DNA from 2 places in the Paenibacillus sp. S33 genome. Region 1 is predicted to be linked to the other one. Evidence: riboswitches for the same ligand, from Rfam matches in the RefSeq annotation. Region 1 holds a riboswitch; the other holds the start of a gene.
What was found. A riboswitch is a leader RNA that binds a small molecule or an ion and turns the genes downstream of it on or off. The one in region 1 is predicted to bind thiamine pyrophosphate.

Region 1 (4,115 bases):
GTAGACTGGATGGACACCGCCTTCTTTTTCATAGGTTTTGTTTCTGGCCATATAATCGCCTAATGGATTGCCCTGTAACAAATCACCGTTATCGAACAGCATGCTGTTTCTTGTTTCACTGCGCGCCTGTTGGATCAAACCAGCTGTGCTAATCAAGCCATATTCGTTGGTTTCTTTGTCTGAATAGTAATCATAGTTCATCAGCGACGCATGAATATCCGTTGTTTCCATGATCCGCAAATTCACCGTAGCGCTATCGCGAGAATCGCTAGCTGCCCAGGATGGAGCGGCCGAAAACACCAGCATGCTACAAGCTACAACGGTTGCTGTAAACCCTTTAAACCAATTTTTACGAAATAACAAAATATACCCCTCCTCATTAAGGTGTATGCCTCATATACATACTTTTGCACATATATGTAAGCCTTGAACCCACCATTTCTATTTTAATCCAACGCCAGACAAAAGAGTAGTCATTCACTTAAATTATTTATGAAAAAATAATTAATTCTCTCAAAAATAAAAAACCAGCAAACCTCCTAAAAAACTCGGAGATTCACTGGTTTATCCATTTATATTCTCATTATTTATTCCACACTTGGCGCTCCGTTTGCTGACCCACATACTCAATGCGAGTCGGATTCACGTCCAGAATGACATAATCGGGATCATCCGGTCCGGAAAACCATTCCTTCAAGGAATCGTTCCACACTTGTTTGCGTAGCCCCTCATCAGCTGTAATCTGGACAGTAGCCTCCACTTCTACGACTTCCTTTGTACCGCCAACTTCATAACCCAGCAGCAGATAAGCATTCGGATTATCCTTTAGCTCATCCACTTTATGCGTTTTACGATCTGTCGCCAGATGAATGTTCATTCCATCGTTAAAAAGGGCCATATAGCGTACTTTCGGTTTGCCACCCTCTACCGTACCTAACGAGCAAAATTTGTTGTTATCCAAAGCCTTCACAATGGCTTGTTCTAGTTGGCTACGATCCAATGTTTCCGTTTTACCCACAGTACAACAACTCCTTTTCACGAATTAGAATTCTCTACGGCCATGCCATTGGGCACCAGCCCATCTGAACCTACCTGCGCAGCTGTTCTGAAAATAACATGACCCGATCAGATCGGATTGATGCATGCTCATTTTCAGATCGAAGCTCACAGTAAAAGTGTACCCTGTCGTTCGGCAAATGAACCGTCATCTCTTCCTCCATGCTGGACAGACCCGCATTCAAGGCATATAATCGTCGTAGTAAACCCGAATAAATGAACCCATTAAACCATACAATGCCAGGGGTGCTGGAATCGGCCGGCTGAGAGTGTGTCCCAAGACACTGACCCTTACAACCTGATCTGGGTAATGCCAGCGTAGGAATGCTTAAGCAAGATGTGCCTTTTTTACATAGGACCATCCCTTACTTTGGTATATACAAGCGCAAGCGTCCCGGAAACTCGGGGCGCTTTTTTTGTTGAAGATTAAGTTGTTGGAAAGATCGCGTCCGGCAGATGTTATTTTTATGAAAATGGGGAACATAAGCTGTCTGATTGGACGGATAACGGGTAATTAAAGGAGAGAACACAACGATGAAGCGCATGAAAATGTTAAGCCTGGGACTGATCAGTCTGTGGCTCATGGCCCTGACCCTGACCGCTTGCGGTGGAAGTCCCTCCACATCCCAAGAAGCGGCTCCCGCTACCAACACTCAAACGTCTACTCCGGCAAAGGAGCTCAAAGATGTTAAAGTCGTACTCGACTGGACACCCAATACGAATCATACGGGACTCTATGTTGCCAAGGACAAAGGATTTTACGAAAAAGCGGGTTTGAATGTCCAAATTATTCAACCTGGTTCAGGCGGAGCCGATCAAATGGTTGCCTCTAATGCTGCACCTTTTGGTATCAGCTACCAAGAAGGCGTCACACAGGCTCGTACGCAAGGCGTGCCGCTTGTTTCCATCGCTGCGGTGATTCAGCATAATACCTCAGGCTTCGCAGCCCCAGTAGATCGCGGAATTAAGAGCCCCAAAGATTTTGAAGGTAAAAAATACGGCGGTTGGGGCTCTCCCGTAGAAGAAGCGGTCATGAAATCCATCATGGATTCAGACAAAGGCGATGTGAGCAAAGTGAAGATCGTCAACATGGGCAATGCAGACTATTTTACAGCCGTGAAGCGGGATATCGACTTTGCCTGGATTTTCTACGCATGGACCGGAATTGAGGCCCAGCTTCGAGGTGAGTCATTAGATATGCTGTATGTAAAAGATTATTCCAAAAGCCTCGATTACTATACACCTGTAATTGTGAGCAACGAACAGACAATAAAAAATGATCCAGAACTGATCAAAGCGTTCATGGACGCTACCGCACAAGGCTATGAATACACTATCGCCCATCCAGAAGAAGCCGCGAACATCTTAAGCAAAGCTGTACCGGAGCTGGATAAAAAACTGGTACTTGCCAGCCAAAAATGGCTAAGCCCGCGTTATCAGGACGATGCCGCGCAATGGGGTGTGCAAAAAGCGGAGGTATGGCAAAACTATTCGGACTGGATGTACGAACGCAAGCTGCTCAGCAAGCCTTTGGAAGTGGATAAAGCCTTCACAAACGACTTCTTGCCCAAGCGTTGATCATTTGTTAAAACGTTAAATAAGACTGTACTAGAGAAGTGAACGAAGTCCCACTACGCAGTCGGATGGTGCTTCCCATCGCTGTTGTACCCAGATTTCTTTTATGAATATCCAGAGGTTGAAATCTGGGTACAAAGGCGAACGCTAACGCTTGTACAGCACCATTCCGCCCACTTCGTTCTTTTGCTTGTTTTGCTTTTATAAAAATGCTACACAACCTAGCTTTAAAAATAAGGTGCTTTTTAAGGCGGTTGGCAGCGTAGCGGTTCATTTGAATCTGGAGAAGCGCAGCGTTCGCCTTTGCCGTGGGATTCTTACCTTTTAAAATTTATTCAAAGAATCCCACGGCAACAGCGATCGTAAGATCAAATGAAACGCGAAGCGGTCTCCCCACCTTAAACCACCCTATTTTCTCAAAACAACTCCACAATAAAGGACAGGTGAATTTTCATGGCTAACACACTGCTCAGTATTCAAGTAATCCCTAAAACTCCTAATAACGAGGACTCTTACCCGTATGTAGATAAGGCGATTGAGGTCATTCAGCGCTCCGGCGTCAAACATCAGGTGAATCCATTGGATACGACCATGGAGGGCGAGCTCGACGAGTTGCTGAAAGTGGTTAAAGAAATGCACGAGGCTTTGACGGAAGCGGGCAGTCCCAGCGTCATTTCACAGATCAAAATCGCACATAACCCACAAGGCATCAGCATGAACAAGCTGACCGAGAAATATCGCCCATGAATCCGAAAGGCAAGAACGCATCCTGGTGGAAAAGCGTATGGCCGCCCCTTGTGGCGGTCCTCTTCTTTTTAGCGGCTTGGCAGGGAGCGGTTTCCTATTTACATATTGAATCCTGGCTGCTGCCAGCTCCATCCCTAATCGTACAAGAGGGCATGGCGCAATCGGCGTTGCTTGGCACCCATACATGGGCTACAATTCGTCTGACACTTGCGGGATTCGCTATAGGGACAGCTACGGGACTGCTGATCGCCATCGTTCTTCATACGATTCCTTTTCTCAAATCTGCTCTATACCCGCTCTTGATCCTTAGCCAAAACATTCCGATCATCGCCCTCGGTCCGTTGCTCATGGTGTGGTTTGGTTTTGGCGTGCTGCCCAAGCTCATGGTCATTACCTTAGTATGCTTTTTTCCCGTGGCTGTAGCGGCCATGGACGGGCTGACTCGAACAGACCGTACGATGATGAACTATATGCGGATGTCGGGTGCAAGCCGCATGTCTATTTTTATGAAGCTGGAGCTGCCACATTCCCTGCCGCAAGTCTTTTCTGGCGTTAAAATTGCTGCTACCTATAGTGTGATGGGCGCGATCATTGCCGAATGGATCGGAGCTAGTGAAGGAATTGGATATTATATGCTGCTGCAAAAATCGGCCTATCGCACGGACCTCATTTTTGCTGCCATCGGCATTATTGTCGCACTCAGCTTACTCATGTTTGTGGTTATTTTACTACTTGAG
Region 2 (4,115 bases), 2.5 Mb from region 1:
TAACGGCGTGTACTCCAAGCTCTTGTAGCCTCTTGGCTAGAATCACATCGTCCGATATGTAGGGCAGCACGATAAAGCCTTCTTCTAACAGCTTATCACTAGCTTTCAACGTTTCAAAAGGGTCAGGGAGCAGTGTCTTGCTATCCCCAATGACTTCCACCTTAATCATATCGCACAGGCCGGAGGCTTTTGCCAATTTGGCAATACGAATCGCCTCCTCTGCTGTTGTAGCCCCTGCTGTGTTGGGAAGAAGTGTATACCGGCTCAAATCCAGCATATCGAGAAAATGCTGCTTATCCCGTTCCTCCAAGTTCAATCTCCGTACAGCAAACGTCAATATTTCCGTCTCAGCAGCCTCTACGGCTTGGGATTGGATATCCAGATCAGAGAATTTTCCTGTTCCCAACAACAACCTCGAGGTAAAAGATGCTTTTCCAATGGTTAACATAATCAACCGCCTCCCACAAAATGTACAATCTCTAGGCAATCTCCATCCTTCAGTACCGCTTCATCATGATCTTCACGGCTCAGTATATGCCGGTTCAGCTCCACCACTACGGTTTTCACCTTTACATCAAGCTCATGTAGCAATTGATTCACATGAGTGATTCGATTAGAAAAGGTCATGCTCTGGCCGTTAATCGTCAGCTTCATAAGCTTTTCTCCTTGAGGAGCTCAGAAGAAAAACTACTTATCCCAAGTTCTGCTGCACCAGCTCCATTAAGCATAGCTGCCATCGCACGCCCGGTAGCATCACTCAGCAGGACACCGTTGCGATAATGCCCGACCGCAGCATATACGCCCTCGACCCCAGGAACAGTACCTATAAAAGGATGACCTGATGCAGCCTGCGGCCGTAAGCCCGCCCAAGCGCGTATAAAAGAAGCTTCACGGACGCGCGGCAGCCAGGCAGAGGCACGTGCCAGCAACCCCTCCAAGCCTCCTACGGTCACTTCTTCGTCATATTGATGCGGAAGGCTCGTTGCCCCAATCCAAAGCTCGTTATTCTGTTTAGGCACGAGGTAAATATCATCAGCATAAATGGTGTATTCTAATGGGTGATCCTTCAAGGAGACCGCTACCGCTTCGCCCTTGACCGGATAAAGTGGATATTCAAACCCAACCTGCGCCAGTAATTTCATGCTATCCAAGCCTCCAGCAATAATGACCTGATCGCAGGAAAAAAAGCCACTATCTGTTCGGACACCGCAAACTCGACCATCCTGTATGACCAGTTGCTCTGCCCGTGTACTAGACCATACCGTTGCTCCCAGCACCGCAGCAGCACCTGCATAAGCACGACAAAGCTGGACAGGAGCCACTTGTGTCTCCTTTGAACGATATATTGCTCCGATCGCTTGTTCATCCAAACCTGGAATTCGTCGGGCCAATTCCCTCGCATCCCACCAGATAGGACAATCATCCTCTCGCGTTTTAGCAGCTTTCCAGCGTTTTTGGCCTTCAGTTTCCGTACGGAAAGGGGTCACAAATCCTTCTGTACGGAATTCCACCGAAATACCCGACAAACGCTCCAGATCACAGACAAGCTCAGGGAATGCATCTCGACTTCTGCGAGCAAATCGTGCCAGCTCAGAGTCGGTGAACTCTTCACTTTCCGCTGCCAGCATTCCAACCGCTGCTCCTGAGGCTCCCTCACCCGGGATCAATCGTTCCAGCATGATCGTACTTCTTCCCTCCTTGGCCACATGATAAGCAATGGAACTGCCGATGACACCTCCACCTATGACCAAGCATTCAGCATGTCCTATCGCTCTTGCCTCTGTGTGTATCTTTAGCATTTGTTCCGTGTCTCCTCTCCATAAACCATTCTGCTTTCAGCTTGCCTCTACTCTCGTTTTCTCGCTACAAGCTGTGAACTACAAGATCTGCCATTCGCCTATATTCCATCGCAGCTGCAACGGGCGACTCAGCCTCCCATATACCAGACATCACCGCAATTCCGCTTGCTCCGGCCATATAAAGCTCCGGGATATGGTGCGGTTGTATGCCGCCCAGCGCGATCACCGGAATGTTCGACAGCCTGCAAATATGTTCAAGCTGAGCTAAACCCCGCGGTACAATACCGGGCTTACAATGGGTCTCATATACGTGACCATAAAGTACATAATCTGCTCCTGCCTGCTCGGCAGTCTGCGCCTCCTCCAAGGAATGCACAGACACTCCACAGCGTGTACTCTTTGAAAGTAGGCTTTTCACATCCACAACAGGTAATCCATTAGCTGGTAGCTGGACGGTTCCAACCAAAGTAAGTAAAGCTACATCCACACGATCATTTACTACAATTTGTTGCAAAGGCACTTCCTGCTCCACCATGCTGCGAGTCAAAGAAAGCAATGCAGAGGCACCATTCTGTTTTAAACGTGCGTGTACATAATGAACATACGGACAAATCATAGCAGCCACTCGGGCGGCTTGTGCAAAAGTGCCCTTTTCCATCGAAATTGCGTGTAATTCGATTTTGTCTTCACCTCACATTGGATTAAAGGATCTAAGCTTAGCAGCCACGTCTACCAGCAGTAATGAAAGGGGATTGTATGTGAATCCGTCTACGGAAGCTCGACAACTTAAAATGAACGAAACGCAAAAAAACCACTTCCCCAAGGAAGTGGTTTAACGAACGTCCAATAATCGAACGGACCATGATATCCGTATACGTGTATCGTCCCACGCACAAACAAAATAAAGATGGTGTTGCCTTGTTTGTACGGCGCTCACTTCCCTACGCTGGCATAACCCAGATCAGGTGCAAAGGGTCCGAAATCCATTTATTCCGTCTCAGCCGCATGGGCGGCTCCCCTAGTGTGACTATTTTATTGTATAAGCTAAAGATAGCTTAGCATATTTTCCTAATTCTGCAAACCCCACTTCGTGTGAAATATGCAGAACTGGATTTAATTGAGTTTAGTTAACTTTACTTGACCACTCTTCCACATTCCACGTTTTGGTTACCCAATCCTCGTAAAAGTCCGGTTCGTGAGATACAAGCAATACGGTCCCTTTGTATTCCTTTAAGGCACGTTTCAGCTCATCCTTTGCTTTAACATCCAAGTGGTTGGTAGGCTCATCGAACAATACCCAGTTGCTTTCACGCATTAACAGTTTGCAAAGACGGACTTTAGCCTGTTCTCCACCACTAAGCGCAGATAGCGGACGTGTGATATGCTCATTTTTCAAACCGCAGCGCGCCAAATGCGCTCGTACTTCATGCTGGTTCAAATGCGGAAATTCATTCCACACATCGTCAATCGGTGTAATTTTCTCTGCCTTTACTTCCTGCTCAAAATAAGCGGGCTGCAAAAAATCACCTTGATAGGTTTTTCCACTGATTGGCGGAATTTTTCCCAATATGGTTTTGAGCAATGTCGATTTACCGACACCGTTGTAGCCGACAATTGCAATTTTTTCGCCACGTTCAATCGTCATGGACATCTTAGGCAAAAGGGCATGTGTATAACCAATCTCAAAATCAATACCCTCAAATACCGTCTTTCCGCTTGCACGTGCCTCTTTGAATTGAAAGGTTGGTTTTGCGGCTTCTTCAGGCTTATCAATACGTTCGATCCGATCAAGCTGCTTTTCACGGCTCTTTGCTCGGCCTGAGGTAGAAGCACGCGCTTTATTACGCTGAATAAAATCTTCCTGTTTCTTAATAAAGTCCTGTTGCTTCTCATAAGCATCAATATGCTGAGCTTTGTTCAGATCCGCCATTTCAAGAAACTTTTCATAGTTAGCTGAATAACGGGTCATCTTGGTAAATTCAAGATGGTAAATAACATTAACGACCTGGTTCATAAACTCAGTATCATGTGAAATAAGGATAAAAGCATAGGGATAATCCTTCAAATAGCGCGTAAGCCATTCAATATGCTCTACATCCAAGTAGTTGGTAGGCTCATCCAGCAGCAGGACATTCGGCTTTTCCAACAGCAATTTAGCAAGAAGCACCTTTGTCCGTTGCCCGCCGCTAAGTGCAGATACATCCCGTTCCAGTCCTATGGCCGACAGACCTAGTCCATTCGCCATTTCTTCAACCTTCACATCAATGAGGTAAAAATCCCCCATATCCAGTTGCTCCTGAATTTCACCCATCTGTT

Region 2: linked by a shared signal. The riboswitch ahead of ACWGXJ_RS13595 (thiamine phosphate synthase) and the one ahead of ACWGXJ_RS02075 (ABC transporter substrate-binding protein) in region 1 are both predicted to bind thiamine pyrophosphate.

The regions. Positions count from the first base shown of each region.
Region 1 covers NZ_JBSIEZ010000001.1:458,446-462,560, reverse strand. Annotated here, with positions in the region: gene ACWGXJ_RS02085 (bifunctional 2',3'-cyclic-nucleotide 2'-phosphodiesterase/3'-nucleotidase) at 1-363, opposite strand, end outside; gene ACWGXJ_RS02080 (pyridoxamine 5'-phosphate oxidase family protein) at 584-1,018, opposite strand; TPP riboswitch at 1,289-1,398, shown strand; gene ACWGXJ_RS02075 (ABC transporter substrate-binding protein) at 1,591-2,634, shown strand; gene ACWGXJ_RS02070 (MTH1187 family thiamine-binding protein) at 3,085-3,378, shown strand; gene ACWGXJ_RS02065 (ABC transporter permease) at 3,375-4,115, shown strand, end outside.
Region 2 covers NZ_JBSIEZ010000001.1:2,974,919-2,979,033, forward strand. Annotated here, with positions in the region: gene ACWGXJ_RS13580 (thiazole synthase) at 1-448, opposite strand, end outside; gene thiS (sulfur carrier protein ThiS) at 451-654, opposite strand; gene thiO (glycine oxidase ThiO) at 651-1,799, opposite strand; gene ACWGXJ_RS13595 (thiamine phosphate synthase) at 1,864-2,457, opposite strand; TPP riboswitch at 2,721-2,829, opposite strand; gene ACWGXJ_RS13600 (ABC-F family ATP-binding cassette domain-containing protein) at 2,923-4,115, opposite strand, start outside.